Regions from separate parts of the Aquabacterium sp. J223 genome, predicted to be linked through region 1. Evidence: riboswitches for the same ligand, from Rfam matches in the RefSeq annotation. Region 1 holds a riboswitch; the other holds the start of a gene.
The links. Region 1 has a riboswitch for S-adenosylhomocysteine ahead of ahcY (adenosylhomocysteinase). Riboswitches for the same ligand answer to the same signal wherever they lie in the genome.
Positions count from the first base shown of each region.

Region 2: another riboswitch for S-adenosylhomocysteine. It lies ahead of metH (methionine synthase); the one in region 1 lies ahead of ahcY (adenosylhomocysteinase).

Region 1 is NZ_CP088297.1:803,967-819,519, forward strand. It holds gene LRS07_RS03890 (carbohydrate ABC transporter permease) at 1-175, shown strand, start outside; gene LRS07_RS03895 (carbohydrate ABC transporter permease) at 186-1,079, shown strand; gene LRS07_RS03900 (acetamidase/formamidase family protein) at 1,114-2,070, shown strand; gene LRS07_RS03905 (alpha/beta fold hydrolase) at 2,151-2,921, shown strand; gene LRS07_RS03910 (GMC family oxidoreductase) at 2,918-4,534, shown strand; gene LRS07_RS03915 (DUF2905 domain-containing protein) at 4,555-4,746, shown strand; partial or broken gene LRS07_RS03920 (multifunctional CCA addition/repair protein) at 4,762-5,989, opposite strand; gene LRS07_RS03925 (glutathione S-transferase) at 6,095-6,760, opposite strand; gene LRS07_RS03930 (lytic transglycosylase domain-containing protein) at 6,771-8,825, opposite strand; gene LRS07_RS03935 (LysR substrate-binding domain-containing protein) at 8,960-9,922, opposite strand; gene LRS07_RS03940 (DUF2917 domain-containing protein) at 10,032-10,397, shown strand; gene LRS07_RS03945 (TfoX/Sxy family protein) at 10,321-10,734, opposite strand; gene LRS07_RS03950 (5-formyltetrahydrofolate cyclo-ligase) at 10,771-11,403, shown strand; gene metF (methylenetetrahydrofolate reductase [NAD(P)H]) at 11,410-12,246, opposite strand; gene LRS07_RS03960 (TlyA family RNA methyltransferase) at 12,261-13,019, opposite strand; gene ahcY (adenosylhomocysteinase) at 13,027-14,460, opposite strand; S-adenosyl-L-homocysteine riboswitch at 14,555-14,629, opposite strand; gene LRS07_RS03970 (P-loop NTPase family protein) at 14,767-15,447, shown strand; gene metK (methionine adenosyltransferase) at 15,502-15,553, opposite strand, start outside.
Region 2 is NZ_CP088297.1:613,191-628,743, forward strand. It holds gene LRS07_RS21940 (DUF3108 domain-containing protein) at 1-210, shown strand, start outside; gene LRS07_RS02925 (BTH_I0359 family protein) at 345-617, shown strand; gene LRS07_RS02930 (ATP-binding protein) at 815-3,127, shown strand; gene LRS07_RS02935 (DUF1653 domain-containing protein) at 3,124-3,366, opposite strand; partial or broken gene LRS07_RS02940 (GFA family protein) at 3,466-3,783, opposite strand; gene LRS07_RS02945 (transcriptional regulator) at 3,870-5,891, opposite strand; gene LRS07_RS02950 (class I SAM-dependent methyltransferase) at 6,003-6,857, shown strand; gene LRS07_RS02955 (hypothetical protein) at 6,883-7,005, shown strand; gene LRS07_RS02960 (DUF3455 domain-containing protein) at 7,044-8,549, shown strand; gene LRS07_RS02965 (PqiC family protein) at 8,554-9,150, opposite strand; gene LRS07_RS21945 (PqiB family protein) at 9,147-10,859, opposite strand; gene LRS07_RS02980 (paraquat-inducible protein A) at 10,856-12,202, opposite strand; gene LRS07_RS02985 (homocysteine S-methyltransferase family protein) at 12,307-13,374, shown strand; gene LRS07_RS02990 (hypothetical protein) at 13,399-13,869, opposite strand; S-adenosyl-L-homocysteine riboswitch at 13,955-14,058, shown strand; gene metH (methionine synthase) at 14,122-15,553, shown strand, end outside.

The DNA.
Region 1 (15,553 bases):
CTCGGGCGGCCCGGGCGTCAGCACCGAGAGCCCGAGCATCCTCGCCTACAAGATGACCTTCGAGCAGTGGCGCATCGGCGAGTCCGCGGCGCTGGCGGTGCTGGTGTGGCTGGCCTTCTTCGTCGTGTGCAACCTGTTCTACCAGCTGGCAAAGAAGCGGCTCAACGCCTTCTGAGGACCTGGCCATGAGTTCCACCCTGTCGACGGTCGAGCCCGCCCTGCGGCCGGAGGCGCCGACGGCCGCGGCGCCGGCGTCGCCGACCCGTGGCCCGCGGTCCTCGATCGGCTGGACCCTGCTGACCGCGCTGCTGGCCGCGCTGCTGCTGTTCCCGGTGGCGTGGCTGGCGGCGATGGCCTTCAAGCCCGACGAACTGATGTTCGCCCGGCCGACGGTCTGGCGCTTCGAGCCGACGCTCAAGCACTTCGCCTACGTCATCGACCTCGGCTTCCTGCGCTACCTGCTGTGGTCCATCGCGCTGGCCGGCGCCAGCACGCTGCTCGTCGTGCTGGTCGGCACGCCGGCCGCCTACGCCTTCGCGCGCTTCGAGCTGCGGGCGCGCGACGACCTCTTCCTCTTCATCCTGGCGACCAGGATGGCGCCGCCGATCTGCCTGGTCATCCCGTTCTACCTGATCTTCTCGCAGCTCGAACTGCTCGACACCTTCGTCGGGCTGACGGTGGCCTACCTCACCTTCAACCTGTCGTTCTACATCTGGGTGCTGCGCAGCTTCTGCCGCGACCTGCCGGTGGAACTGGAGGAGGCGGCGATGGTGGAGGGCCACACCCGCTTCGCCGTCTTCCTGCGGGTGGTGCTGCCGCTGCTCAAGTCGGGCATCGTCTCCACCGCCATGCTGTGCTTCATCTTCGCGTGGAACGAGTTCCTGTTCGCCTTCATGCTCGGCGGGCAGGAGGTGAAGACGCTGCCGGTCGCCATCCCGCTGCTCATCACCGCGCAGGGCGTGCGCTGGGGCGAGATGGCGGTGGTCGGCATGGCGGCGCTGGTGCCGGTGCTGCTGGCCGTCTTCCTGCTGCAGAAGCAGATCGTGCGCGGCCTGACCATGGGCGCCGTCAAGGGCTGAGCCGATCCTCCACTCCCCCCTGCCTGGACACCACATGGCCTCCCACCACCACCTGCCTGCCACCGCCGAGACCGTCCACTGGGGCTACTGGGACGCCGCCCGCGCCCCCGTGCTGCACATCGCCTCGGGCGACACGGTGACCATCGACACCCTGTCCGGCGAGCCGGAGGACCTGCACCCCGACGCCGCGCTGCTGCTGCCCGAGCACCGCGCGGTCCTGGCGGAGAGCCCGCGCGGCTCGGGACCGCACCTGCTCACCGGGCCGGTCCACGTCGAGGGCGCCGAGCCCGGCGACGTGCTGGAGGTGCGCATCCACGACGTGACGCTGCGCCAGGACTGGGGCTGGAACATCATCGAGCCGCTGCTCGGCACGCTGCCGGAGGACTTCCCGCTGTCGCGCCGGCTGCACATCCCGCTGGACCGGACGAAGCGCACGGCGAGCCTGCCCTGGGGGCTGGAGCTGCCGCTGGACCCGTTCTTCGGCAACTTCGGCGTGGCCCCGCCGCCGCAGTACGGCCGCGTCACGTCGATCATCCCGCGCGAGTTCGGCGGCAACCTCGACAACAAGGCGCTGACCGCCGGCACCACCGTCTACTTCCCGGTGTTCAACCGCGGCGCGCTGTTCTCCGCGGGCGACGGCCATGCCGCGCAGGGCGACGGCGAGGTCTGCCTCACCGCCATCGAGACCAGCCTCACCGGCACCTTCGAGTTCGTCGTGCGCAAGGACCTGCAGCTGCGCTTGCCGCGCGCCGAGACGGCCACGCACTACATCGCCATGGGCCTGAACGAGGACCTGGACGACGCGGCGCGGCAGGCCCTGCGGCAGATGATCGCCTGGATCACCGAGCTGTCCGGCCTGCCGGCGGTCGACGCCTACACGCTGTGCAGCATCGCCGCCGACCTGCGCGTCACGCAGATGGTGGACGTCAACAAGGGCGTGCACTGCATGCTGCCCAAGTCGGCGCTGCCCAACCTGTTGGCTCCCGCATGACCGCTCCCCGCACCGCCGCTCCGAAGAGGGCGCGTGCCGCCGTCCCGAAGGTCGGCACACAGCGACCGGAGGGTCGTGCGGTGAGCACCTTCGTCCTCGTCCACGGCTCCTTCCACGGCGCCTGGTGCTGGCGCGACCTGCTGCCCCGGCTGCAGGCCGCCGGCCACCGGGCGGTGGCGCCCGACCTGCCGGGCAGCGGCGACGACGCGGCCGGCCGCGACCGCGCGCACCTGGCCGGTTATGCGGACGCCATCGCGGCGGTGGTGCGTTCCGAGGCCGACCGCGCCGGCGCGCCGGTGGTGCTGGTCGGCCACAGCATGGGTGGCATCGTCGCCAGCGCGGTGGCCGAGCGCGAGGCGGCGCGGCTGGCCGGCCTGGTGTACGTCAACGGCCTGCTGCTGCCGCGCGGGCAGACGCTGCAGTCCTTCCTCGCCGCCGCCGCGCACCTGCAGGTGGAGGACCTGGTGCTGAAGCACATGGAGGTGTCGGCCGACGGCACGCGGGCCACCTTTCCCGTCGAGGCGGCGGCGCCGGTCTTCTACCACCGCTGCGCGCCCGCCGACGCGGCCTGGGCGGCGTCGCGCCTGACGGCGCAGGCCACCGCGGTCTACGCCGAGCCGCCGCCGCTGACCGACGACGGCTTCGGCCGCGTGCGGCGCTTCTACGTCGAGGGGCGCGACGACCGTGCGGTGTCGCCCGCCTACCAGCGGCTGATGGTGCAGCGCACGCCCTGCGAGCACGTCTACAGCCTCGACGCCGACCACTCGCCCTTCCTCAGCGCGCCGCAGGCCCTGGCCGACGTGCTGTGCGACGTGGCCGCCCGGCTCGGCGCCGGCCCCGCCGCCGCATGACGCCGCCGCGCCGCCCCTACGCCGACGGCGCCCGCGACCACTACGACTTCGTCGTCTGCGGCGGCGGCACCGCCGGCTGCGTCATCGCCCGCCGGCTGTCCGACGACCCCGGCGTGAGCGTGCTGCTGATCGAGGCCGGCGGCAGCGACCAGGTGCCGGCGGTGATCGACACCACGCGGTGGATGTCCAACATCGGCAGCGAACGCGACTGGGGCTATCGCGCGCAGCCCAGCGCGACGCTGAACGGCCGCACACCGGTGCTGCCGATGGGCAAGGTGCTGGGCGGCGGTTCCAGCATCAACGGCTCGATCTGGGCGCGCGGCCACCGCCACGACTACGACGACTGGGCCGAGGCCGCCGGCGACCCGGCCTGGAACTACGCCTCGGTGCTGGCCATCTACCGCCGCATCGAGGACTGGCAGGGCCCGCCCGATGCGCAGCGCCGCGGCCGCGGCGGGCTGCTCAACGTCGAGCCGCCGCGCGACCCGGTGCCGCTGGTGCCGGCCTTGATCGAGGCCACCGACGCGCTGGGCATCCCGGCGGTGGACGACATCAACGGCGCGGCGATGGAAGGCGACGGCGGCTGCGGCCTGGCCAACCTGCTGGTGCGCGACGGCAACGCCCGCGAGTCGGTGGCCGCCACCTACCTGCACCCGGTGCTGGGCCGGCCCAACCTCGACGTGCTGCTGTGCGCCGAGGTGACGCAGCTGCTGTTCGACGGCGCGGGCGACGGCCTGCGCTGCGGCGGGGTGGAATTCGTGCGCCGCGGCCGCCCGCACCGGGTGACCGCCGGCCGCGAGGTGGTGGTCTCGCTGGGCGCCATCAACACGCCCAAGCTGCTGATGCTGTCGGGCCTCGGCGACGCGGCCGTGCTGCGCCGCCACGGCCTGGCCACCCGCCGCCACCTGCCGGCGGTGGGCCGCCACTTCCAGGACCACATCCTGCTGGCCGGCTGCTGCTGGACCTACGTGACGCCGGAGCCGCCGCGCAACAACGCCGCCGAGTTCGTGTTCTACGCCAAGAGCGAGGCGTCGCGGCGCACGCCGGACCTGATGCCGGTGCTGGAGGAGACGCCCTTCGCCAGCGAGGCGGTGGCCCTGCAGTTCGACGTGCCGTCGGGCGCGGCCCACGCCTGGACGCTGGCGCCCGGCCTGGCGCGGCCGGACAGCCGCGGGCAGGTGCGGCTGGCCAGCGCCGACTGGCGCGACGCGCCGCTGATCGACGCCAACTTCCTGTCCGAGCCGTCCGACGTGCGGGCGCTGGTGCGCTGCGTCGAGTTGTGCCGGGAGATCGGCAACGCCGCGCCGGTGGCGCCGTTTCGTGCGCGCGAGGCCTTTCCCGGGCCGTTGACGGGCGCGGCGCTGGAGCGCTTCGTGCGCGACGCCTCGGGCACCTACTTCCACCAGAGCGGGACCGCCCGCATGGGCCGCGACGACCGCGAGTCGGTGGTCGACGGCCAACTCCGCGTGCACGGCGTGGCCGGCCTGCGGGTGGCCGACGCGTCGATCATGCCGTCCATCGCCACCGGCAACACCATGGCGCCCACCGTGGTCATCGCCGAGCGGGCGGCGCAGATCCTGCACGCGGCGCACGGGCTGGCCGCGCCGCCCTGAGCCGGTGTGACACTGGGGGCATGCGCTGGCTGCTCGTCTTCCTCGCCGCCTTCCTCATCTTCAACGGCCTGCAGGGCTGGCTGCGCAAGGTCGGCCTGGGCCGGCTGCCGGGCGACCTGCACTTCCGCTGGCGCGGTCGCGAGGTCTGGCTGCCGTTCGCGTCCAGCCTGCTGCTCAGCCTGATCGCGGGGTTCATCGGCTGGGTGCTCTGAGCCGGCCGTGACGGGTCAGCTCGACAGCGCCGCCTCGATGGCCGCCTGCCGCGCCCGCCGCACCGCTTCGCCCACCGCGGGGCCCTGGGCGCCGCGGGCCATCGCCTCGGCGGCCGCGGCCGCGGCGTCGATCGACAGCGCCGCGCGCAGCGCGCCCGCCAGCCGCGGGCGCTGCGGGTAGGGCCGGTCCTCCAGGCCCAGCCGGCCGCGGGCGTCGCATTCGCAGGCGAGCAGCAACTCGTCGAAGCGATCGGGCCGGCGCAGCGCGTCGCAGCGTTCGAGCAGGCGCAGCACCGCCGCGGCGTTGAGCTCGCCGCTGCGGTGCACGTTGCCGTGCTCGCGCGCCACCGCCTCGGCCAGCTCGCGGCAGGCGGTGGGCACCTTCCAGCGCTCGGCCAGCCCCTGCACCAGCGTCACGCTGCGGCCCTCGTGGCCCAGGTGGCGCGGCAGCACCTCGGCCGGGGTCGTGCCCTTGCCCAGGTCGTGGCCCAGGCAGGCAAAGCGCACGGCGAGCGGCGCCTGCAGCCGCGCCGCCAGGTCCAGCACCATCATCAGGTGCACGCCGGTGTCGACCTCGGGGTGGTGGGCCTCGGGCTGCGGCACGCCCCACAGGCGGTCGACCTCCGGCGCCAGCACCGCCAGCGCGCCGCAGGCCCGCAGCACGTCGAACAGCCGCGACGGCTTGTCCTCCATCAGCCCGCGCGACACCTCCTTCCACACCCGCTCGGGCACCAGGTGCTGCACCTCGCCGGCCTCGACCATGGCGCGCATCAGGTCCAGCGTCTCGGGCGCGACGGTGAAGTCGGTGAAGCGCGCCGCGAAGCGGGCCACGCGCAGGATGCGCAGCGGGTCCTCGGCGAAGGCGGGGCTGACGTGGCGCAGCACCTTGGCCTGCAGGTCGCGCCGGCCGCCGTAGGGGTCGACCAAGCGGCCTTCGTCGTCGCGCGCCATCGCGTTGATGGTGAGGTCGCGGCGCTGCAGGTCTTCCTCCAGCGTGACGTCGGGTGCCGTGTGCACGACGAAGCCGCGGTAGCCGGGCGCGGTCTTGCGCTCGGTGCGGGCCAGCGCGTGCTCCTCGTGCGTCTGGGGGGTGCAGGAAGACGGGGAAGTCGCGGCCCACCGGCTCGTAGCCTTCGGCGAGCAGCTCGTCGGGCGTGGCGCCGACCACCACCCAGTCGTGGTCCTGCACCGGCAGGCCGAGCAGTTCGTCGCGCACCGCGCCGCCGACGACGTACCGTTTCATGCCCGCCCCTCGCCCGACGGGTACGTCGGCCGATCCCCGCGGGGATGCGGGCCGGCTTGGGAGCGGCCCGGCGCTCGGCCCGCCAGTGCGCCGGCGCGGCCATGGTCAGCCCTCGTCGACCGGTCGCTGCACCGAGGCGATGGCCGCCTGCACCCAGTCCTGCACCGCGGGCGTGGACCACAGCCGCTCGGCGTAGGCGGCGGCCGGCCTGCTCAGCGGCAGCCGGTAGCTGCGCACGCGCGACACCACCGGCGCGAAGTAGGCGTCCGCCGCGCCGAAGCGGTCGCCGAACAGGAAGGGCCCCCCGTGGGCCTGCAGCGCCGTGCGCCAGGCCTCGTCGATGCGCTGCAGGTCCTCGCGCACCGCGGGGTTGGCGGCCCAGACGCATTCGCCCATCTCGGGCAGCGTGGCCGCGATGTTCATCGGGCAGTGGCCGCGCAGCGCGGCGAAGCCGCTGTGCATCTCGGCGCACAGGCTGCGGGCCTGCGCGCGGGCGCGGGCGTCGGCCGGCCAGACACCGCGGTCGGCAAAGCACTCGGCCAGCGTCTCGACGATGGCCAGGCTGTCCCAGGCCACCGCGCCGTCGTCCAGCACCAGCACCGGCACCCGCGCCGGCCCGCCGAGGGCGCGCAGCCGCGCCCTGTCGGCCTCCGACAGGCCGGGCGTGATGCGCAGTTCTTCGGTGTCGAAGGCCAGGCCCAGGGCGCGCATCAGCACCCAGGGGCGCATCGACCAGGAGGACAGGTTGCGGTCGCCGACGAACAGTTTCATGGCACCCCCTTCAGGGCAGTTCGGCATCCAGCGGGTTGGGCGGCCCCTCGCGCGGACCGATGGCGCTGCCCAGCCGGCCCTTGAGCGCCAGCGCCTCGCCCTTGATCAGCGCCGAGTAGATCGCGGCGTTGGCCAGCACCTTCTTGACGTAGTCGCGCGTCTCGTTGAACGGGATGTTCTCTGCCCACATCGCCGGTTCCAGCACCGGGCCCTCGCGCCAGCGGCGCGGCCGGCTGGGGCCGGCGTTGTAGGCCGCGGCCGCCAGCGCCTGCGAGCCGCCGAAGTCCTCCAGCACCAGCTTCAGGTAGCCGGTGCCGATGCGCAGGTTCATCTCGCGGTCGGTGATCATGTCCGGCGTGAAGGCCAGGCCCAGCTTCCTGGCCGTCCAGCGCGCGGTGGCCGGCATCACCTGCATCAGCCCGGAGGCGCCGACGTGCGAACGCGCGTCGAGGATGAAGCGCGACTCCTGCCGGATCAGGCCGTAGACGTAGGCGGGGTCGATGCCGGTCTCGCGCGACTGCGCGATCACGTCCTGCCGGAAGGGCATGGGGTAGCGCTGGTCGAGGTCGACCTCGGCGCGGGTGCGGTCGCTGGAGTTGATGCAGCGGTCCCAGACCTCGCGCTCGCAGGCCCACTGCGCGGCGGCCAGCAGCTGGCGGTCGTCGAGGCCGCGCAGCATGAAGTTCCATTCGCGCACGCCCTCGCTGCGCAGGCCGAGCGCGATCAGCTGCAGCGCGCGTTGCAGGCCGGCGGTGCTGCGCGCCGCCTCGCGTTCGGCGGCGGTGACCGGCGCCGGCTTCGGCGGCAGGGCCAGCGGCTGGCCCAGGTCCTCGGCGGCGAGCTGGCCGTAGAAGTGCAGCGGCGAGGCGACGGCCTGCAGCGCGGCCTGGGCCTCGGCGCGCTGGGCGTCGCCGTCCGGCCCGGGCTTGGCCAGCGCCCGCAGGGCGCGCGCCTTCCAGTAGGCCCAGGTGGGGTCGCGCTGTTCGGTGGGGCTCATTGCGTCGATGGCCTGCTGCACCGCGGTCCAGCGCTCGGCACCGCGGCCGTTGCGCAGTGCGGCGCGGGCGTACCAGCCGAGCAGGTCGTCGCCCCAGTCCAGCGTGTCTCGCCGGCCCTTGAGCTTGGTGGCCACCGCGCGCTGGTACTGCGGCAGCGCCTCCGGCAGCAGGCGCCAGGCCGACTGCTTGGCGATCTGCGCCCAGACGTCGCCGGCCAGCGCGTGCGGCATCGACCGCTCCCAGCGCTCCTCCATCGCCGCGGCGGCGGCGGCCGGGTCGCCGCCGGCGACGCGGATCAGCGCCAGCGCGCCCAGCTCGTCGTAGGCCCGGCCCATGCGCGGCCCGCGCCTCAGCCAGCGCTGCGGCTGGTCCAGCACCTCGGCCATCGCGCCAGTGGCCGGCGAGCCGAGCAGCGGCGCCGCCTTCATCGCCCAGCCGCGGCGGTTGAGCTCCACCGCCTGGCGCAGGCCGCGCCAGACGTCGTCGTCGCGCAGCACGCCGGCCTGGTGCAGCGTGGCGGCCATCAGCGCGCAGCCGTCGTCGCCCTCGCGCTGCGCCAGCCACGCGGCCATCGCTTCGTTGCGCACGTTGCGCCCGGCCAGGTGCTCGGTGATCAGCCAGTAGCAGGTGACCTGGCGGTCGTCGTTCATGCGAAAGCGCGGGAAGTCGCGCGCCAGCGCCGGCCAGTCGCGGCGACGGCCCAGTTCGAGCAGCCAGTCGTTGCGCAGCCGGTCCTCGACGTAGCTGCCGGGCCAGCGGGCGTAGAAGGCCTCGACCTCGGGCACGCCCACCTCGCCCAGCCGCGGGGTGATCTCCCAGTAGTCCACCCACGACGCCAGCGGGTGGTTCATCGCCAGCGCGGCGGCCTTCAGCGCCGACAGCCGCACGCGGTCGCGGCGGCCCCAGGCCTCGCGCGCCTCCTGCACCAGCGGGTCGCGCACCGTGGTGCCGGGTGGGGCGGGGAAGGGCGTGGCCTGCGCCGACGCCGGCAGGGGCGCGAGGGCACAGGCCAGGGACAGCAACGCCGCGGCCAGGCCGGACAACAGCGGGAGGACAGCAGGGCGCATTCGGCGGCGGCGGGCGGCGGACGGTTTCAGGGCGTGACGCAGGGCAATTTAGCGCAGGCGCATCGGCGGGGTCGGCATCGCGGGCACCGTGTGGTGTCGGCGCGCGACATCGTGCGCGCCGGAGGGCGCCGTGGTCAGGCCTCGCCGGTGGCCAGCCGCGTCTGCGCCGCCTGCTCGCAGACCCAGTCGACGAAGCGCTGCACCTCGGGCCGGTGGGCGCCTTCGGTGGTCGGCGCCACCCAGTAGGCCCAGGGCACGGGCACCCGCATGCCGGGCCCGAAGGGCTCGACGAGTTCGCCGCGTTGCAGGGCGTCGGCCACCAGGCCGACCCGGGCCAGCGTCACCCCCTGGCCGGCCAGTGCGGCTTGCACCTGCTGGTAGGTGAAGTTGAGGTACAGCCAGCGCGCCGGCTCCAGCCCGGGCAGGCCGTGCTGCTGCAGCCAGTGCCGCCAGCTGAGGAAGGCCGACGCCGGGTGGTGGTCGTCCTCCTCCAGCAGGGTGTGGCCGGCCAGGTCGTCGGGCTGCAACAGCGGCGGCGCCTCGCCGCGCGCGGCCAGCGCCTGCAGCGCGGTGCCGATGGCCGGCGTCACCACCTCGCCGAAGAGCTTGCGGGCGCCGGCCGGTGCGGTGCCGTCGCGGCAGTGGCGGATGACCAGGTCCAGCTCCGCGTCGTCCAGGTCGACCAGGTTGTCGCTGGCCGAGATGCGGATGTCGATGTCCAGGTGCCGGCGCTGGAAGTCCTGCAGCCGCGGCAGCAGCCACAGCGAGGCGAAGGAGGCCAGCGTGCTCAGGCTCACCCGCTGGCGGGCGCGGGCGCTGCGGATCTGGCGCACCGTGCCGTCCAGCCGCGCCAGCAGCGGGGCCAGCGCACGCAGCAGGGTGTGGCCGGCCGCCGTCAGCTCCACATGCCGGGTGCCGCGGTTGAACAGCGGCGCGCCGAGTTCGTCCTCCAGCGCGCGGATCTGTCGGCTGATGGCCGACTGCGTGAGGAACAGCTCGTCCCCCGCGGCGCGGAAGCTGGACAGCCGCGCGACCGCCTCGAAGGCGCGCAACGGGCCGATGGCCAACGGTCGGGAGCGCAGTGGATTGATGCGCATCGGGAATGAGTGAAGGCGCTCGACCTCATTGGACAGCCGGCCGCCGCTGACGAGAATCGATCGTCCTGGCAGCCCGCTTCGGGATTGCCGCAGATCGAAGGAGTCTGCCATGGCCCGCCGATTGATGACCGATGCTCAAGGATCGACGGCGCCCGCCTGGGTCCTGGCCGCCGGCCGGGCGCGGCGCATTCCGGCGCAGCGCCAGCCGACCTGCCTGCGGGTGGTCAGCGGCCGGCTGTGGCTGACCGCCGACCCGCCGGGCGCGGTGGGCGACCACTGGCTGGCCGCCGGCGAGCGCTGGACGCTGCCGGCCGGCGCGTCGGCGGTGGTCGAAGGCTGGCCCGAGGCGGCCTTCGAGCTGCTGCTGGCGCCGCTGCCGCAGCCGGCGCCGGGCTGGTTCAGGATCGCTTGCCGCGTGCGGGCGTGGTGGCGCCGGCGCCTGCCGCGCGGCGCGCTGCCGACCGGGGCCGCCTGACCGGCGTGGCGCTGCGGGCGGCCAGCGCCGCCTGCAGCGCCATCGCCAGCCACGGCTGCAGCGCCGGCGGGGACTCCAGCGCCTCGGCCGGGGCCGACCAGTAGCTCGTCTCCATGGTGCGGCCGGCCTTGGTGAAGGCGAAGGGTCGGCAGCCGGCCGCCTCGAAGGCGGGACGCGTGGTGTCGGTGGTCCTGAGGTACAGCACCTCGCCGACGATGAGCGCGACGAACACGCCGTCCAGGTACAGGCCGTGGCCGCTGAACATCCGCTTGGCCCGCACCGCGCCGGCGGTGGACATCAGCTCGATGCAGTGCTCGACGAAGGGCGGCGCGGCCATGGGGCCAGTCTGCCAGGCCCGGCACAATCCCGGGCCATGAACACGCCGTCACCGCCTCCCGGCGTCCCGGGCCTGCCCTTCACGCTCAACCAGGACAAGAAGCTGCTGCGCAAGCAACTGCAGGCGGAGCGCCAGGCCATGGTGGACCGCCACGAGCGCGCGGTGAACCTGCAGCGCAGCCTGCGCGTGTGGCTGGTCGGACGGCAGGAGACCACCATCGGCGCCTACTGGCCGATCAAGGGCGAGTTCGACGCGCTGCCCGCGCTGTACCGCTGGAGCGAGGCCGACCCGAAGCGCCGCATGGGCCTGCCGGTGATCGACCGCGACACCAGGCGGCTGCGCTTCCACGTCTGGTACCCCGGCTGTCCGATGGAGGACGACGCCTACGGCATCCCCAAGCCCAAGGACACCGAGGCCTTCGAGCCGCAGCTGCTGCTGGTGCCCTGCGTGGGCTTCGGGCCCCACGGCGTGCGACTGGGTTACGGCGGCGGCTTCTACGACCGCACGCTGGCCACGCTGCAGCCCAAGCCCTTCACCGTCGGCGTGGGCTATGGCCACGGCTGGCTGCCCTGGCTGCAGCCGGAGCCGCACGACGTGCCGCTGGACGCGATGCTGACGGAGGACGGCTGCGTGTGGGAGCGCGACGCGCCGCCACCGGCGACCCGCTGACGCGGGCTACAACCCCAGCCGCCGACAGATCTCCAGCACCGGACCGGACTGGTTCATCGTGTAGAAGTGCAGCCCCGGCACGCCGGCGGTGCGCAGCTGGTCGCACAGGTCGGTGATGACGTCCAGGCCGAAGGCCTTGATCGACTCCACGTCATCGCCGAAGCCCTGCAGCCGCAGCCGCATCCAGCGCGGGATCTCGGCGCCGCAGGCGTCGGCGAAGCGGATGATGTTGCTGGCGTTGGTGATGGGCATGATGCCCGGCACCACCGGGATGTCGGCGCCCAGCGCGTGCGCCTCGTCGACGAAGCGGAAGTAGGCGTCCGAGTTGAAGAACATCTGCGTGATCGACGAGCTGGCACCCGCCTTCACCTTGGCGAGGTATGCGGCCAGGTCGTCGCGCGGGCTGCGCGCCTGGGGGTGCATCTCCGGGTAGGCCGCGACTTCCACGTGAAAGTGGTCGCCGGTCTCCGCGCGGATGAAGGCCACCAGGTCGCTGGCGTAGCGGAACTCGCCGAACCCGCCGTAGCCCGAGGGCAGGTCGCCGCGCAGGGCGACGATGCGGCGGATGCCGTCGGCCCGGAACTGCGCCAGCGTCGCGCGCACCGAGGCCCGCTCGGCGCCGATGCAGGAGAAGTGCGGCGCCGCCTCGCGGCCCTCGGCGAGGATGGCGCGCACCGCGGCCAGCGTGCCGTCCTGCGTGGAGCCGCCCGCGCCGTAGGTCACCGAGCAGAACTGCGGCTTCAGCGCGTAGAGCTGCTCGCGCACCCCGGCCAGCTTGATGACGCCTTCGGGCGTCTTGGGCGGGAAGAACTCCAGGCTGATCGGAAGCGGGGTCATGGTCATGGATGCGGTGCCGTTCACGCGGGCTGGCGCGCCCACACGAAGAACTCGGTGTTGCCGTTGCCGCCCTGGATCGGGCTGCGGAAGTACTGCTGCACGTGGAGGCTTAAGCCCTTGCAGGCCTGCCAGAGGCGGGTCTCCACCTCCGCGAAGTGGGCGGGGTCCCTCACGATGCCGCCCTTGCCGATCTGCGCCGGCTGCAGCTCGAACTGCGGCTTGACCAGCAGCAGCAGGTGGCCGCCCGGCTTCAGGTAGGCCACCATCGTCGGCAGCACGTGCGTGGAGGTGATGAACGACAGGTCGCCGGTGACGAGGTCGAAGCTGTGCTCCGCGTGTGCGGCGGCGAAGCCGCTGCCGCGCACGTCGCGCGCGTTCAGGCCTTCGTGGGGCTCGACGCGCGCGTCGGCGGCGAGCCTCGGGTGCAGCTGGCCGTGGCCCACGTCGATGCCGACCACCTTCGCCGCGCCGGCCTGCAGCAGCGCGTCGGTGAAGCCGCCGGTGCTCTGCCCGAGGTCGAGGCAGGTGAAGCCGGCGACGTCGAGGCCGCAGCGCTTCAGCGCCCCTTCGAGCTTGAGCCCGCCGCGCGACACGAAGCGCAGCTCCGCGTCGTCGGTGATCTCGACCTCGCCGTCCTCCGGCACGTCCAGCCCGGCCTTGCCGACGACGGCCCAGCCCTTGGGGCCCCGCCACCGCACGGCGCCACGCTCGATCAGCCGCTGCGCCGCCGACCGGGTGGGCACCAGGGCCCTGTGCACCAGCAGCTGGTCGGCGCGCATCGCCGGATCAGTACCGGTAGCTGTCGGGCTTGAACGGGCCCTGCGGGCTCACGCCGATGTAGGCCGCCTGCTCGGGCGTCAGCTCGGTGAGCTGCGCGTTCAGCGTCGTCAGCTGCAGCCGCGCGACCTTCTCGTCCAGCAGCTTGGGCAGCACGTAGACCTCGCCAACCTGGTAGGCGTCGGGCTTGGTGAAGAGCTCGATCTGCGCCAGCGTCTGGTTGGCGAAGGAGCTGCTCATCACGTAGCTCGGGTGGCCGGTGCCGCAGCCCAGGTTCACCAGGCGGCCCTTGGCCAGCAGGATGATGCGCTTGCCGTCCGGGAAGATCACATGGTCCACCTGCGGCTTGATCTCCTCCCACTGGTACTGCTCCAGCGCGGCGACCTGGATCTCGTTGTCGAAGTGGCCGATGTTGCACACGATGGCGTTGTGCTTCATCGCCTTCATGTGGTCGTGGGTGATGACGTCCTTGTTGCCGGTGGTGGTCACGAAGATGTCGGCCTTGTCGGCGGCCCACTCCATCGTCACCACGCGGTAGCCTTCCATCGCCGCCTGCAGCGCGTTGATGGGGTCGATCTCGGTCACCCAGACCTGGGCGGACAGCGCGCGCAGCGCCTGCGCCGAGCCCTTGCCCACGTCGCCGTAGCCGGCCACCACGGCGATCTTGCCGGCGATCATCACGTCGGTGGCGCGCTTGATGCCGTCGACCAGCGACTCGCGGCAGCCGTAGAGGTTGTCGAACTTGCTCTTGGTGACGGAGTCGTTGACGTTGATGGCGCGGAACATCAGCGTGCCCTTGGCGCTCATCTCCTTCAGGCGGTGCACGCCGGTGGTCGTCTCCTCGGTCACGCCGAGGATCTGCGCGCTCTTGCGGCTGTACCAGGTGCCGTCCTCGGCCAGCTTGGCCTTGATGGAGGCAAACAGCTCGCGCTCTTCCTCGCTGCCCGGGTTGGCGATCACCGACGGGTCGGTCTCGGCCTTCTTGCCCAGGTGCATCAGCAGCGTCGCGTCGCCGCCGTCGTCGAGGATCATGTTCGGGCCTTCGGCCTTCGAGCCCTTGGGCCCGAACTCGAAGATGCGGTGGGTGTAGTCCCAGTAGTCCTTCAGCGATTCGCCCTTGTAGGCGAACACCGGGGTGCCGGCGGCCACCAGCGCGGCGGCGGCGTGGTCCTGCGTCGAGAAGATGTTGCACGACGCCCAGCGCACCTCGGCGCCCAGCGCCTGCAGGGTCTCGACCAGCACGCCGGTCTGGATGGTCATGTGCAGGGAGCCGGTGATGCGCGCGCCCTTCAGCGGCTGGCTGGCGGCGTATTCCTTGCGGATGGCCATCAGCGCCGGCATCTCGGTCTCGGCGATGGTCAATTCCTTGCGGCCCCAGTCGGCGAGCGACAGGTCGGCGATGGCGTACTGCGTGTCGTGCAGCGGCTTGAGGACAGCGTTCATGAAGGTGGCTCCGTGGATCTGGGAACCCGCCGCCTGCCGAGGGAGAGACAGTCGAAGGCCGCCTGGCGGCCGCCACTCACCCACGACGAGACGATGCGGGTGAGCGCCGTTGCATGCAAGCGTTCCGAGCCTGGGGTCGGGGGGCGACCTTGCAACGCTCCTCGGAACTGGGTGCGCATCCTAGCAGCGGCGGGCATGGCCGGGTCCGCCGCTGGGGGATGATGCGCGCCCGCTGCGTGAATCTTGCTTGGCGGTTCGCCCTTCCCTCCTTCCCCCGCACGGCCGGCCACGGCCGGCCCTCCTCCCATGAGTCACCTCCATTTCGTCGGCGGCGAGAAAGGCGGCGTCGGCAAGTCGCTGTTCGCCCGCCTGCTGGCCCAGCACCTGATCGACCGCGCCAAGCCGCTGCGCTGCTTCGACACCGACCGCTCGCACGGCTCGCTGCTGCGCTATTACGCCGACTACGCCGAACCCGCGCCGCTGGACGGCCACGACAGCCTGGACCGGGTGCTGGAGGCCGCCGCGGCCGACCCGGACCTGAACGTGGTGGTCGACCTGGCCGCACAGACGCAGGCCTCGCTCGACCGCTGGTTCCACGACGCCGGCGTCGCCGAAGTGGCGGCCGAGGTCGGCGCCGGCATCACCGTCTGGCACGTGCTGGACAGCGGGCGCGACTCGCTGCCGCCGCTGCAGCGCTGGCTGGACGGGCCGAACGCCGGCCTGCCGCTGGTCGTGGTGCTGAACGAAGTGCGCGGCGACGGCTTCGAGCAGCTGACCGACAGCGGCCTGCTCGCGCGTGCCGAGGCCGCCGGGGCCCGCACCCTCCGCCTGCGCAAGCTGCCCGATGCGCTGCTGCAGAAGGTCGACGGCCAGGGTGCCAGCTTCTGGGCCGCGCTGCAGCCGGGCGCCCTCGGCCTGCTCGACCGCCAGCGGCTGAAGCTGTGGCTGCACCGCAGCGGCGAGGCGCTGGACGCGCTGGGCGTCTGAGCCATGACAAAGGGCCGCACGCGGCGGCCCTTGTCCATGGCAGGCGCGGTGCGGCTACTTCAGGCCTGCCGCGTGGCGCAGCGACTCGGCCCGGTCCGTCTTCTCC
Region 2 (15,553 bases), 190 kb from region 1:
CTCTGGCGCTTCGTCGTCGAGGGGCCGGACCGCGTGCCGCAGGCCGGCGGCCCGGTGCCCGCGCTGCGCCTGCACCGCGAGCCGCGCCATGGCCAGGACCTGCGGGTGCAGTTGTGGCTGGCGGCGTCGGGCGAGCACCTGCCGCTGCGCATGGCGCTGACGCCGGTGGCCGGTGGCGACGCGCTGGACCTGCTGCTGCAGCCGCAGTGACCTGCTGCTCGACGTGTCGGGGCCGCCCGACACGCCGACCCATCGCCGCGTCCTTGGCTTGAATCCTGCAGCGATCGCCTCACCTGTCCACCCAACGCCGGCGCTGCGCCGGCCCGTCCAACGAGGTGACGACCATGCAGATGCTCTACAACTCCGACAACTTCGTGGTCGTGCAGATGGACGTGCCCGAGCACCTGGCCGCCCGCGGCGAGGGGCCGCTGCTGGGGGGCGGTTACGAGATCGTCGACAAGTTCGCCAAGAAGGAGATCTTCCTGCAGGGCGACATGGCCCAGCACTTCAAGGACGGCGTCGAAGCCCTGATTCGCGACGAACCGTCGGAAGAGGAACTGGACGACTTCATCGGCCGCTTCACGACGCTGGCCCAGCAGCCCGTCATCCTGCATTGACGGACGCCTGCGCGCGCCCCGCCACGTCGGCCTGACGGCAACTTCGGCCTCCCGTTCCCGGGCCGGCGTCGGCCGGCACCTACAGCGGCGCGAGCGGTCCTGACGCCATCGGCGCCGGCCACCGGCGGACAAGGGCTTGTCCCCGGCGGCCCGGCTGGGCCAAGATGGTCCGCCCTGCATCGCCGCGCGCACAGCCCATGCCCCGCTCCACCGCCTCGACGGCCGTCGTGCTGTCGCCCGGCCTGGCCCAGGCCCCGGTGCTCGACCGCATGGCCTCTCACTTCGTGCTGGCGCTGACCGTGCAGCATGCGGCGCGGCTCGGTCCGCGGCGCGACTGGAACAGCCTGCTGTCGCTGGTCGGCCGGCACCTGGCCTGGCCGCCGGCCGTGCTGGCGCGGCTGCGGGCCTTCCTGCTGCGCCGCTGCCGCGCGCAGTCGCCCTGGCGCGGGCAGGAGGCGCTGGACGACGTGGCCTGGCTGGCGCGCCACGGCGTCTGGCGCGGTCCCTATGAAGAGGGCACGCTCTTCTTCTACCTCGACGAATACGCCAAGGACGCGCCGAAGGACCTGATGGCCGTGCTGCAGGCCACCGCCGACTGGCTGCGCAAGAGCCTGCAGCGCGAGTCGACCCGGGTGCAGCAGAACATCGACCTGCTCGGTGGCCTGCTGCAGCTCAACCCGGCCGAACGCGCGCTGCTGCTCTACGGCACGCTGGCCCGCTACCAGCGCGACCTGCGCGGCCTGCTGGTCGAGTTCAAGGTGGCGAACGCGCAGGAGGCCTACGCGGTGCTGGCGCAGGTGGCCGGCGTCGACGAGCGCGAGGTGGCCGAGGCGCTGCGCGCCGGCTCCCGGCTGGAGCGGGTGGGCATGGTCGAGAACCTGATCTCCGAACACAACATCACCGACCTGGCCGACCTGATGAAGGTCAGCGACCAGCTGCCGCCGGTGCTGATGCGCGAGTACGCCGAGGCGTCCGAGCTGATGGCGGTCTTCACCAAGCCCTCGGCGCCGAGCGCGCTGACGGCCACCGACTTCGCCTTCATCGCCGACGACGTGGCGGTGCTCACCGCGCTGCTGAAGCACGCGGTGCAGCGGCGCGAGACCGGCGTCAACGTGCTGCTGTACGGCCCGCCGGGCACCGGCAAGACGGAACTGGCCAAGGTGGCCGCACAGGCGGCCGGGCTCCAGCTCTACGAGGTCGAGTACGCCGACCGCGACGGCCACCCGCTGTCCGGCCGCGACCGCTACCGCTCGCTGCAGCTGAGCCAGGTCTTCCTCAAGGGCAGCGCCGACGTGGCGCTGCTGTTCGACGAGGTCGAGGACGTCTTCCCCAGCATGGGCGGCGAGGCCGCGGCCTGGCTGGCGCGCCTGGAGTCGGCCGATGGCCCGGTGGGCAGCGCTCACAGCGTCTCCGGCAAGGCCTGGGTCAACCAGATGCTGGAGACCAACGCGGTGCCGGTGGTCTGGATCACCAACCGCATCGAGCAGATCGACCCCGCCTTCCGCCGCCGCTTCCAGTACCACCTGGCGTTGAACTCGCCGCCGCCTGGGGCACGCGAGGCGCTGGTGGCGCGGGCGCTGGAAGGCGTGGCCATCGACACCGCCTTCGCCGCCGGCCTGGCCGAGCGCCGGGGCCTCACGCCGGCGCAGATCCGCACCGCGGTGCGCTTCGCCCGACTGGCCGCCGGCGACGGGCAGCCGCTGGAGCCGCTGATCGAGCGCCAGTTGCACCATGCCGACCAGGCGCTGGGCCGCGGCGCCCGCGAGCGTGGCCCGCGGGCCTGCGTGACCACCTACGACCTGTCGCTGCTGAACCTGGAGACCCGTTTCGCCGTGCCGGCGGTGATCGAGGCGCTGCGCCGGCGCGGCCACGGCACGCTGTGCTTCCACGGCCCGCCCGGGACCGGCAAGACCGCGCTGGCCGAGCACATCGCCCAGGCGCTGCAGCGGCCGCTGCTGGTGCGGCAGGCCAGCGACCTGATGAGCAAGTTCGTCGGCGAGACCGAGGCCAACCTGGCGCGGCTGTTCGAGGAGGCCGAGCGCGAGCAGGCGGTGCTGCTGCTCGACGAGGCCGACAGCTTCCTGCGCAGCCGCCGCCGCGCCGAGCGCAGCTACGAGGTCACCGAAGTCAACGAGATGCTGCAGGGCATGGAGCGCTTCGCCGGCATCTTCGTCTGCACCACCAACCTGTTCGAGGAACTGGACGAGGCGGCGCTGCGGCGCTTCACCTTCAAGGTCCGCTTCGCGCCGCTGACCGGTATCCAGCGCGAACGCATGTTCGTGGCCGAGGCGCTGGCCGGCGAGGCCACGGCCCTGGACGACGAACAGCGCCGCCGCCTCGCCGCGCTCGACCAGCTGACCCCCGGGGACTTCGCCGCCGTGCGCCAGCAGGTGGAGATCCTCGGCGTGCCCTTCGAGCCCGACGAGTTCCTGTCGCAGCTCGAAGGCGAGCACCGGGTCAAGCCGCAGGTGCGCGAGCGGCGCAGCATCGGCTTCCGGGCCGGCGGCTAGGCAGCGTCCAGCCGCGCAAAACGCGGCACCCGCCGCCCCGCCACCTCGACCTGCTCCACGAACATGGCATGGGGCCGCACCCACAGCCCGCGCGCGCCGTACAGCGCGCGGTACAGCACCAGCGGCTCCCGCGTCTCGCTGTGGCGCACGAGGCCGAGGACCTCGTAGTCCCCGCCCTTGTGGTGGCGATAACGGCCTGACGGCAGCGACGGCAGGGCGGGCAGGTCCGCATCGCGCACGTCCTGCGACGTCGCCGGCGTGGGCGACGGGCGACCCTCGTCGTGCTCGGGCAGGCCGTCGCACAGGTGCAACCACGGCAACCGGCGCGAGGCCCAGGTGTGGTCCTCGGGCGGCAGGCGTCCGGGCTCGTCCAGGCTGCCGGTGGTGACGTCGATCTCGTCGGGCGCGAGGTCGCTGGCGAAGGTGAGCTGCGTGCCGCAACGCGCGCAGAAGCCGCGTTCGCCATGCACGCTGGACCGGTGTCGCGCCGGCTCGCCCTGCCGCAGGCGAAGGTCGCGCCGTGCCACGCTGAACCACGCCACGGCAGGGGCGCCGCTGCTGCGCCGGCACAGCGCGCAATGGCACAGCGTCGAATCGAAGGGCGTGCCGTGCGCTTCGTACCGCACCGCGCCGCAAAGACAGCCGCCGGTCAGCACCGAACGCCCCCGTGGCTCGGGGCGGCGGCCAGGGCCTTGGTCATGGCAGTTCTCCAGCTCGGTTCATCGCTCATTCGCGTTGGCCGCTAGGCGGCCAGCGCGCGCCGCAGCAGGTCCTGCAGCGGCGGCGGCAGCCGGAAGGCGCGCAGCAGGTCCTCGAGGCCGTAGGCCGGCCAGTCTCGCTTCAGCGCGTCGGCCACCGATTGCGCCTCGGCCTGGCGGCCGGCTAGCCGCAGGCAGCCCAGCGCGATGGCCTGGATGTGCGCATGCGCGTTCGGCCGCGCGGCGGCCTGCAGCGCCCAGTTCGCCGCTTCCTCGGCGCGGTCCAGGCGCAGCAGCGCCAGCGCACGCGACGCCAGCATGCCGAACAGCAGCGGGTCGAACGGGCTGAGGGCACGGGCCAGGTCGACGGCGCCGATCGCCGCCTGCGGGTCGCCCGACTGCGACTGCACGAAGCCGAGCGTGTAGTGGCCGAGCGCGAAGTTGGGGCTGAGGTGCACCGCCGCCTGCAGTTCGGTGAGCCCGTCGCCGGGCCGGCCCTGCAGCCACATCGCGCGGCCCAGCGCCCAGTGCGCCGCCGGGTCGTGCTCGTCGACCATCAGCCCCTGCGAGGCGATGCGGTAGGCCTGCTCGGCGGCCCCCCGGTGTTCGGCCCAGCCGAGGAAGGCGTCCTGGAAGTGGGTGAAGGACAGCCCCGCATAGGGGCGGCCGAACGTCGGGTCCAGGCGCAGGGCGGTCTCGAAGAAGTGCCGCGCCTGTTCGTTGTCCTCGCGGTTGAAGCGCAGCATGTGCCACAGCCCGCGGTGGTGCGCCTCCCAGGCGTCCAGCGAGCCGGGGGGCTTGAGCACCGCACGGTTGCGCTCGGCCATCTCCACCTGCTGCGACAACGCGCTGACGATGCGGTTGCCCACCTCGTCGAGCAGCGCCAGCGTGTCGTCGCGTTGGCCCTGGAACTCGTCGGCCCAGAGCACGCGGGCGCTGCGGGCGTCGGTCAACTGCACCATCACACGCAGCCGTCCGTCCGCGTCGCGGCGCAGGCTGCCGCTGGCGAGGTAGTCCACGTCCAGGCGGCGGCCGGCGTCGTGCGGGTCGACGCGCCGTTCGTCGAGCGCGAACACGCTGCCCTGCGCGATGACGAACAGGCTGCGCAGCTTGGCCAGCCGCGAGATCACGTCGTGCGCCAGCCCGTCGCCCATGCCACCCCGCAGGCCGGCACCGGGGCTGAGGTCGGTGAAGGGCATGACCGCCAGCGAGGCACGGCGTGCGGCCGCGGGCGCCGTCGCCACGGCCGGGTCGGTGATGGGCTCGTTCAGGGCGGGCCGCGTGGCGCCGGCGGCGATGGCCGCCGCCGGCCGGCCCTGCCGTGCCGCGCGCCAGGCGTGGCCGATCGGCGCCCAGTCCAGGCCTTCGGCCTCGTAGCGGCGGGCGGTGGCGGCCAGGTGCGCCTCGCCCTCGTGCAGCCGGCCGCCCACGGCCAGCGCCTGCAGCAGCCCCTGGTGGGCGCGCTTGTCGAAGGGCGCGATGGTGGTCCAGCGCTCCAGCGCCGGCAGGGCGCGCGGGTCGTCGGCCGGCAGCGCCTGCACCCAGTGCTCCAGCACCGCCGCCTCCGCCGCCCGGAAGCGCCGCCGCTGCGCCAGCTGCCAGCCGGTGAACGCCGGGCTGCGCGGCAGGTCCAGGCCTTCGAGGAACTCGCCGCCGGCCAGCAGCCCGGCCAGCGCTTCCAGGCCGTCGGCGCTGGTGGTGGCGATGCCCTGCTGCACCGCCCGCTGCACCTGCACGGCGTCCACGGCGCCCTCGGCGAGGTCGACGGCCACGCTGTCGCCGGTGGTGACGACACAAGGCCGTGAGGGCGCGTCGAGCAGGCCGCGCAGCTTGCTCAGGGTCCAGCGCAGTTCGCCGCGCGGATCGCTGGGCAGGTCCCACAGCAGTTCGCAGAGGCGGCTGCGGCTGACGCCATGGCCCGCCAGGGCCAGGTAGGCGAGCAGCGCGCGCACCTTGCGCGAGGGCGGCAAGGCCACCGCCTGCCCGTCGCGGCGCAGCGCCGGCGGGCCGAACAGGCGCAGCGTCAGCGCGGGCTCGCCGACCACGGTGCCCACGGCAGTTCCCACGCCGCGCCCCACGGCCGCACCCACTCCCGCCGCGCAGAGTGACCGTCGGTGCCGGCCAGCGACCCCGCGGCCCACCGTTCGACCCACCCCCACCCTGGAGCGCTGCCCACCATGACTTCATTGTCCGCCACCCTCCCGTCGCCGGCCAGCGCCGGCACCCCCGACTTCGCCGGCGTCAAGGCCCGCCAGAAGGCGGCCTGGTCCTCCGGCGACTACGCCGTCGTCGGCACCACGCTGCAGATCGTCGGCGAGTCGCTGTGCGAGGCCATCGACCTGCGCGCCGGCGAGCGCGTGCTCGACGTGGCCGCCGGCAACGGCAACGCCACGCTGGCGGCCGCCCGCCGCTGGTGCGAGGTCTGCTCCACCGACTACGTGCCGGCGCTGCTCGAACGCGGCCGCGAGCGCGCCGCGGCCGAGCGCCTGCACGCCATCGACTTCCGCGAGGCCGATGCGGAGGCGCTGCCCTTCGCCGACGGCACCTTCGACGTGGTGCTGTCGACCTTCGGCTGCATGTTCGCGCCCAACCCGCGCCGCGTCGCCGCCGAGCTGCTGCGCGTGGTGCGCCCGGGCGGTCGCATCGGGCTGGCCAACTGGACGCCCGAGGGCTTCATCGGCCAGATGTTCAGGACCATCGGCCGCCACGTCGCGCCGCCCGCCGGCGTCGAGTCCCCGGCGCTGTGGGGCCAGCGCGGCCGCATCGCCGAGCTGTTCGAGGCGCAGGCCGCGCGGATCGTCGCCGAGACGCGGGTCTTCACCTTCCGCTACCGCTCGCCGGAGCACTTTCTCGAGGTCTTCCGCGGCTATTACGGCCCGGTGCTGAAGGCCTTCGCGGCGCTCGATGCGGCCGGTGGCCAGCAGGCGCTGGCGGCCGACCTGCTGGCCCTCGTCGAGCGCTTCAACCGCGCCGACGACGGCACGGTGGTCGTGCCCAGCGACTACCTCGAGATCGTCGTCACCCGCGCCTGACGGCCGGGCACGCCAGGAGACCCTCATGTCCCGCTCCTTCGCATTCACCGCCGGCCGCATCGCGCTGGCCCTCTTCGGCCTGGCCGCCGGCACCACCCCTGGGCCGCCGATGCGGTCACCGACTGGCATGCCAAGGCCGGCGAGCTGATCGCCGAGGCACGGCTCGGCCCCCCACCGGCCTACCGCGTGCTGGCCCTCGTGCAGACCGCCGTGCACGAGGCGGTGACGGCGTTGCCGGCCCGGCCTGCCGACGACACCGCCGCCGCCGCCGCGGTGGCCGCGGCCAACCGCGCCGGCCTGACGCGCCTGCTGCCGCCGACGCAGGCGGCGGCCATCCACGCCGCCTACCAGGCCGCGCTGGCCAAGCTGCCCGACGGTCCGGCCAAGGCGGCGGGTGTGGCCGCCGGCGAACAGGCCGCCGCCCGCGTGCTGGCCTGGCGTGCCGACGACGGCGCGGCCACGCCCGAGCGCTACCGGCCGCATGCGGCGCCGGGGGCCTACGTGCCCACCGCCGGCGTGGCCGCCGCGCAGTGGCCGCAGCGCCAGCCCTGGCTGATGACCGGCGCCGCGCAGTTCCGCCCGGGCCCGCCGCCGGCGCTGACGAGCGCCCAGTGGGCACGCGACTTCAACGAGGTGAAAGCGCTCGGCGCCAGGGCCAGCCGCCAGCGCACGCCCGAGCAGACCGAGGCCGCGCGCTTCTGGGAGTACTCGCTGCCGCCGGTCTACCACGGCGTGCTGCGCGCGGTGGCGCAGGGGCCCGGCCGCAGCCTGGCGCAGAACGCCCGCTTCTTCGCCGCCGCCGGCCAGGCGATGGACGATGCGCTGATCGCGGTGTTCGACGCCAAGTACCACTTCGGCTTCTGGCGGCCGGTGACCGCCATCCGCAACGGCGACCAGGACGGCCATCCCGGCACCGAGGCCGAGGCCGGCTGGGTGCCGCTGATCGACAACCCGCTGCACCCCGAGTACCCCAGCGCCCACAGCGTGCTGGCCGGTGCCCTCAGCGCGCTGGTGCGGGCCGAGGTCGGTGCCGGCGAGATGCCCGAGCTGTCCACCACCAGCCCGAGCGCGCCCGGCGTGACGCGCCGCTGGCGCACGCCGGAGGCCTTTGCGCAGGAGGTGTCGGACGCTCGCATCTGGGAGGGCGTGCACTTCCGCCAGGCCACCGAGGTCGGGCTGGCCATGGGCCGGCAGGTCGGCGCGCTGGCCGCCGCCCGCGTCGCCCGTCCGCCGTCGCCCGAGCAGCTGGTGCGCGACGAACCGGCCGTGCCCGCGGCCCTGGCGCCGCGGGGCCCGCACCGGCTGGTCGAGCGGCTGGCCGCCCGCGGCGTGCAGGTCTACGAATGCCGCGCCGACGGCTGGGCCTTCGTCGGTCCGCAGGCCGAGCTGCTGGACGCGCGTGGCGCCCCCGACGGCCGGCACTACGAGGGACCGCATTGGGAAGCCGCCGACGGCAGCCGCATCGTCGGCACGGTGCAGGCGCGCAGCGAGGCGCCACGGGCCGACGCCATCCCCTGGCTGCTGCTGTCGGCGCGGTCGGTGGGCGGCGATGGCCGCTTCGCGGCGGTGACGCAGGTGCTGCGGGTCAACACCGAGGGCGGCAACGCGCCCCGCCGCGCCTGTGACGCCGGTTCGGCGGGCGCGACGGAGCGGGTGCCCTACACCGCGGACTACCTGCTCTACGCGTCGTAGCGCCCTAGGTCGCCGGGCAGCGTGGGGCCTCGCTGCCCGGCGGGCGCTGCAGCACACCGGCCACGTCCGCCGCCAGCCGCTGCCAGGCGCGCCGGTGCGCCTCGGCCAGTCCCTCGTAGCCGCCGGGCGCCGCCTCGCGGCTGCGGCGCAGGCACTGCAGCGCCGGCGTGCCCTCGGCGCCGCGCAGCGTCCACACCACCTCCTGCAGCGCGGGGCCGCCGAGCGTGGACTCGAAACGCAGCAACTCGACCACCAGCCGCGGCGCGGCGGCATCGCCGCCGGCCCGCACGCCCTGCAGCGCCAGGCCGGCGACCAGGGCGGCACGCAGCTCGTCGGGCAGCGGGGCGGTCCAGCGCTGCTGCTCCAGCTGGTGCAGCGTGCCCTGGCCGTCGCGCACCCGCCATTCGGCACCGTCCTGGCCGGGCGGCACGGCGACGCGCTCGACCTGCACCGACAGCGACGGCACCGGGCCGGCCGCGGCGCCGGCTGGCGCCGGCGGCCGCAGGCTGTGCAGCCGCACGGCCGGGGTGCCGGCGCAGCCGGCGAGGGCGACGAGCAGAGCGCCGAGCAGGGCGACGGTGCACGGGCGGAGCGGTCTCATCGGGCGTTCTCCTGGGCGGCCGGCGCCAGCACCGGGTCGGCCGGCGCACCGCGCAGCAGCGACTGCGGGTGGCGCTGCAGGTAGTCGGCGAGCTGGCGCAGCGCGCGGGCGCTGCGCTGGAACTCCTCCAGCGTGGCCTGCAGCCCGCCGCCGGCGGCGCCGGGGCCGACCTGGCGCTCGAGGCCCTGCAGCGTGCGGTCGGCCGAGCGCAGCGTGGCCTGCACGCCGCCGAGCGCGGCCTTGGCCTCGGGGCCCAGCTCGCGCATCACCCCGTCGGCGGTGTCCAGCGCCCGGCGCAGGCTGGCGAGGGCTTCGCGCGCCTCGGGCGTGAGCGACTTCAGCGTGCCGTCGGCGGTCTGCAGCGTGGACTGCAGGCTCTCGCCGATGAGGTCGAAGCGCACCGAGCCCAGCCGCCGCACGATCTGCATCAGCTGCGGCTGCAGCTCGCTGAAGGCGCCCGGCACGGTGGGCAGCTCGGGCACCGCGGCATTGGTGTCGAAGCGCACCGGCGTCGGCCGCTGCGGATAGTCCAGCGCGATGTAGGCCTGGCCGGTGAGCAGGTTGCCGGTGCGCAGCTCGGCGCGCAGGCCGTCGTCGACCAGCCGCTTCAGCGCCTGTCGTGCATCGGCCGGCGCCAGCAGCGGCAGGCCGACGCGCAACGGGAAGAGGTCGGCCTCGGCCTCGACGTGGAAGTGGCGGGTCTTCGGGTCCTGGCGCAGTCGCACCTGTTCGACCCGACCCACCTCCACCCCCAGGACCTCGACCGGTGCCCCCACCGCCAGGCCGCGGGCGTTCTGCCGGAAGACCATGCGCACCCGCTGCGCCGGGCCGTCCGGTGGCGCCACGGCGGTCTCGCGGTCGCGGAAGAGGCGGAAGCGGCTGCCTTCGGCGGCCGGCTCGCCCTTGGTGTCGCCGACGTTGGAGAAGGCCACCCCGCCGGCCAGCACCGAGGTCAGCGACTGGGTGTTCACCGTCAGCCCGTTGGCGTTGAGCGCGAGGTCAACGCCGCTGGCGTTCCAGAAGCGGCTGTGCTGCGTCACCAGCCGCTCGTGCGGCGACTCGACGAACAGCCGCACCGACAGCGTGTCGTTTTCCGCGTCCAGCTCCCAGCCCACCACCCGGCCGACGCGGGTGCGCCGGTAGTACACCGGCGAGCCGATGTCCAGCGAGCCGAGGTTGGTGGCGCTGAGCACGAAGCTGCGGCCGGGCTCGTTGCGCAGCACGAAGGGCGGGTTCTCCAGGCCGACGAACTCGCGCTGGGCCTGTTCCGACACGCCGGCATCGACGCCGATGTAGGCGCCGCTGACCAGCGTGCTGAGGCCGGTCAGCCCGGTGGCGCCGATGCGCGGTCGCACCACCCAGAAGCGGCTGTCCTCGACCGCCATGGCGGCGGCGCTGCGGTCCAGGCGCACGGTGGCGCGCACGGTCTGGCGGTCGGCCGACAGCTGCACCTTCGTCACCTGGCCCACCGGCACTTCCTTGTAGCGGACCTGGGTGCGGCCCGCCTCCAGGCCCTCGGCGGTGCGGAAGTCGATGACGATCTCCGGCCCCACCTGCAGCCGCGACTGCACCACGAGGCCGATGCCGACCGCCACCGCGATCAGCGGCACCAGCCAGACCATCGACAGCCGCAGCCGGCTGCGCGGCTGCACCGCGGGCAGCGGCGGCTGGCCCGGCGCGTCGGAAGGGGATGGGTCTTGGTCGTTCATGCCGTGTCGTTGGGGTGGCGAGCGGGCGGCCGGCGCCAGATGAGCTGCGGGTCGAAGGCCTCGGCGGCCAGCATGGTCAGCACCACCACCGCGCCGAAGGCCAGCAGGCCGGGCTGCGGGCTGATGCGCGCCAGCGCGCCGAACTGCAGCATGGCGGCCAGCAGCACGACGACGAAGACGTCGAGCATCGACCAGTGGCCCACCGCCTCGACCATGCGGTAGAGCCGGCTGCGCTGGCGCGGCGAGCCGGTCGAGCCGCGCTGCGCGCTCCAGGCCAGGTGGGCCAGCACCGCCATCTTCAGCAGCGGCACGGCGATGCTGGCGACGAAGACGATGATGGCCAGGTCGAAGGCGCCGGCGATCCACAGCTCGACGATGCCGCCGAGGATGGTGTGGCCGCCGCCGCCGGTGAGCGCCTGCTGGCTGTGCATCACCGGCAGCAGGTTGGCCGGCAGGTAGGCCACCGCCGCCGCCAGCAGCAGCGCCCAGGTGCGTTGCAGGCTGGCCTGCGGGTCGCGCACCAGCGGGCCGTCGCAGCGCGGGCAGCGTGCCGAACCGGCGACCCCGGCCATGCCCGCGGGCCACAGCGAGACCAGGCCGCAATGCCGGCAGCCCAGGGCCTTGCCGTGGGCCGGGCTTGGCGGCGCGGGTCGCGCACGGCGCGCCATGTCGCTGGCAGCGTCCCACAAACGGTGGACCCCGGCGCTGTCGAGGGCCGCCATCAGCAGCGCCAGCGCCCCGAAGGCGATCAGGCCCGGCTGCACCGTCAGCCGCGCCAGGTCGGCGATGCGCACCACCGACACCAGGGCGGCCAGCATCAGCACCTCGACCATGCTCCAGCGGCTGCTGAAGGCCAGCGCGCGCAGCAGCCGCGGGAAGGCGCGCAGGAAGGAGGCGGGTGCACGTCCGCTCACCAGCGGCAGCAGCACCGCCAGCCGCAGCAGCAGCACCGCCAGCGGAAACACGCTGCCGGCGGCCAGCGCCATCAACGCGGCCAGCCGCTCGCCACCGGCCCAGGTGGTGGCCACCGCCTGCGGAAAGCTGGCGTCGGTGACCATCCCGGCCAGGGCCAGCGTGCAGATCGGCTGCCACTGCGCGACGGCATACACCACCAGCGCCGCGATGTTCAGCGCCAGCACGCCCTGCAGCGACATGCGGTGGCCTCGGCCGACCAGGGCGCCGCAGCGTGCACAGCGCGCCTGCTGGCTGGCGTCCAGCGACGGCCGCCGCCACACCGCGCCGCAGTCGTGGCAGGCCACCCAGTCGGGGCAGGGCTGGCCGGCCCGTTCCGGGGTGGGCGGCCGATCGGGGTGCGCGGCGGCGGGGAGGGCGGCGTTCGGCAACGGTTGGGTGTGTTGAAAAGCTACCGGCGCGAAGCAACGGGTGTACCCGAGCATACGGCGCAGCCCCCCGATGAGCCGCCGTCGCTCTCTAGAATCCCCGGACCATGGACCGAGCCCCCGCCCCCACTGTCCGCTACACCCGCGCGCAGGCCCTGCCGGACCTGCTGCGCCGGCGCATCGTGATCATCGACGGCGCGATGGGCACGATGATCCAGCGCCACAAGCTCACGGAGGCCGACTACCGTGGCGAGCGCTTCGCGGACCATCCGCGCGACCTCAAGGGCAACAACGAGCTGCTGCAGTTCACCCGGCCCGACGTGCTGCGCGAGATCCACGCGGCCTACCTGGCCGCGGGGGCGGACATCATCGAGACCAACACCTTCGGCGCCACCTCGGTGGCGCAGGAGGACTATGGCCTGGCCGAGGTGGCGCGCGAGATGAACGTGGCCGCCGCCCGGCTGGCACGCGAGGCCTGCGACCGGTTCACCAGCGCGGACAAGCCCCGCTTCGTGGCCGGCGCGCTCGGCCCCACGCCGCGCACCGCCAGCATCAGCCCCGACGTCAACGACCCCGGCGCGCGCAACGTCGATTTCGACACCCTGCGCGCGGCCTACCACGAGCAGGCGAGCGGGCTGCTCGAAGGCGGCTGCGACGTCTTCCTCGTCGAGACCATCTTCGACACGCTGAACGCCAAGGCGGCCATCTTCGCGCTCGACGAGTTGATGGAAGAGACCGGCGAACGCCTGCCGGTGATCCTGTCCGGCACGGTGACCGATGCCTCCGGCCGCATCCTGTCGGGCCAGACGGTCAGCGCCTTCTGGCATTCGGTGCGACACGCCAAGCCGATCGCCGTCGGCCTGAACTGCGCGCTCGGCGCGGCGCTGATGCGGCCCTACCTGGAGGAGCTGGCCAAGGTGGCCGGCGACACCTGGATCAGCTGCTACCCCAACGCCGGCCTGCCCAACCCGATGAGCGAAACCGGCTTCGACGAGACGCCGGACGTGACCGGCGGCCTGATGGAGGACTTCGCGCGGCAGGGCCTGCTCAACATCGCCGGCGGCTGCTGCGGCACCACGCCCGAGCACATCGCCGAGATCGCGAAGCGCGTCAGCGCCTACCGCCCGCGCGGGCTGCACGACCCGCTCTTCGCATCGCTGGCCGAGGCGGCCTGACGCCCCGCGCCGGCGCCCTCGGCGTCACGGCGTGACGATGACCTGCACCACCTCCGTGGTGGTTGCACGCGGCGGCTTGAAGCGCACCAGCATCAGCCCGCCGGCCACCAGGTAGTCGCGCACCGCGGCGGCACGCTCGGTGGCCAGCGCCGGGTTGGGCCGGCCCGCGTCCGACGGTGCCAGCGTCTCCACCGACGCCGCCGCCCGCACCGCCGCGCTGGCGGCCAGCCGGTCCAGCACCGCCTGCAGCGGCCGCCGCACCACCACCGCGCCGCGGTCGAAGCAGTGGCCCAGCGGCACCTCGGTGCTCAATGCGCCGTGGGGCAGCAGCGTGAACACCACAGGCGTGCCACGGAACAGATCGGCCAGCCGGCGCTGCTCGGCGGCCAGCGAGGGCGGCGCGGCGGTGGATGCCCCTGGCGCTCCGCGGCCCGGACCCAGTGGCACGGACGAGCAGGCAGCCAGCACCGGCAGCAGCGGCAGCAGGCCGGTCAAGCGAAGGCGGTGTCGTGCGGCGGAAGGCGTCATGTCGCAGGGCGTGGCAATGGGCGTGCACGATGGTGGCGGATAAACTGGTTGCCTGCCCGAGGAGCGCTGCGACCGTCCGTGTGACGGCCAGGCTCGGGCGGGTTCGCCGGAGGGGAGGTTGCGCCGGTCGGACCGACGCAACGGCGCTCATCCCGGCCTGGATCCCAGGCCTGCGGATGGGCCGCAGGCCGGGGTCCGGCGCCGGCACCGACCCGTGCCATGACCACTGCCCCATCCCCTGCTTCCGCTTCCTCGGTGGCCGTGCCGCCGCTTCGCCTCGCCGGCCTGGAGCCGGTGTCCATCGGCGCCGGCACGCTGTTCGTCAACATCGGCGAGCGCACCAACGTCACCGGATCCAAAGCCTTCGCGCGGATGATCCTCAACGGCCAGTTCGAGGAGGCCCTGGCGGTGGCCCGCCAGCAGGTGGAGAACGGCGCGCAGGTCATCGACGTCAACATGGACGAGGCCATGCTGGACAGCAAGGCGGCCATGGTGCGCTTCCTCAACCTCATCGCCTCCGAGCCCGAGATCGCGCGCGTGCCGATCATGGTGGACAGCTCGAAGTGGGAGGTGATCGAGGCGGGACTCAAGTGCCTGCAGGGCAAGGGCATCGTCAACTCCATTTCGCTGAAGGAGGGCGAGGGCCCGTTCCGCCACCAGGCCAAGCTCATCAAGCGCTATGGCGCCGCGGCGGTGGTGATGGCCTTCGACGAAAAGGGCCAGGCCGACACCTACGAGCGCAAGGTCGAGATCTGCGAGCGCGCCTACCGCCTGCTGGTGGACGGCATCGGCTTCGCGCCCGAGGACATCATCTTCGACCCGAACATCTTCGCCATCGCCACCGGCATCGAGGAGCACGACAACTACGCGGTGGACTTCATCAACGCCACCCGCTGGATCAAGCAGAACCTGCCCGGCGCCAAGGTGTCGGGCGGGGTCAGCAACGTCAGCTTCAGCTTCCGCGGCAACGAGCCGGTGCGCGAGGCCATCCACACCGTGTTCCTCTACCACGCCATCCAGGCGGGCATGGACATGGGCATCGTCAACGCCGGCATGGTGGGCGTGTACGACGACCTCGACCCGGAGCTGCGGGAGCGGGTGGAGGACGTGGTGCTCAACCGCCGGCCCGATTCGGGCGAGCGCCTGATCGAGATCGCCGAGCGCGCCAAGGGCGCTGCCAAGGACGACAGCGTGCGACTGGCGTGGCGCGCGCTGCCGGTGGCCGAGCGGCTGTCCCATGCGCTGGTGCAGGGCATCACCGAGTTCATCGTGCAGGACACCGAGGAGGTCTGGCAACAGATCCGCGCCGACGGCGGCCGGCCGCTGCACGTCATCGAAGGCCCGCTGATGGCCGGCATGAACGTGGTCGGCGACCTGTTCGGCCAGGGCAAGATGTTCCTGCCGCAGGTGGTGAAGTCGGCGCGCGTGATGAAGCAGGCGGTGGCCCACCTGCTGCCCTACATCGAGGAGGAGAAGCGGCTGCTGGTGGCCGGCGGCGGCGACGCCAAGCCCAAGGGCAAGATCGTCATCGCCACCGTCAAGGGCGACGTGCACGACATCGGCAAGAACATCGTCACCGTCGTCCTCCAGTGCAACAACTTCGAGGTGGTGAACATGGGCGTGATGGTCCCCTGCCAGGAGATCCTCGCCA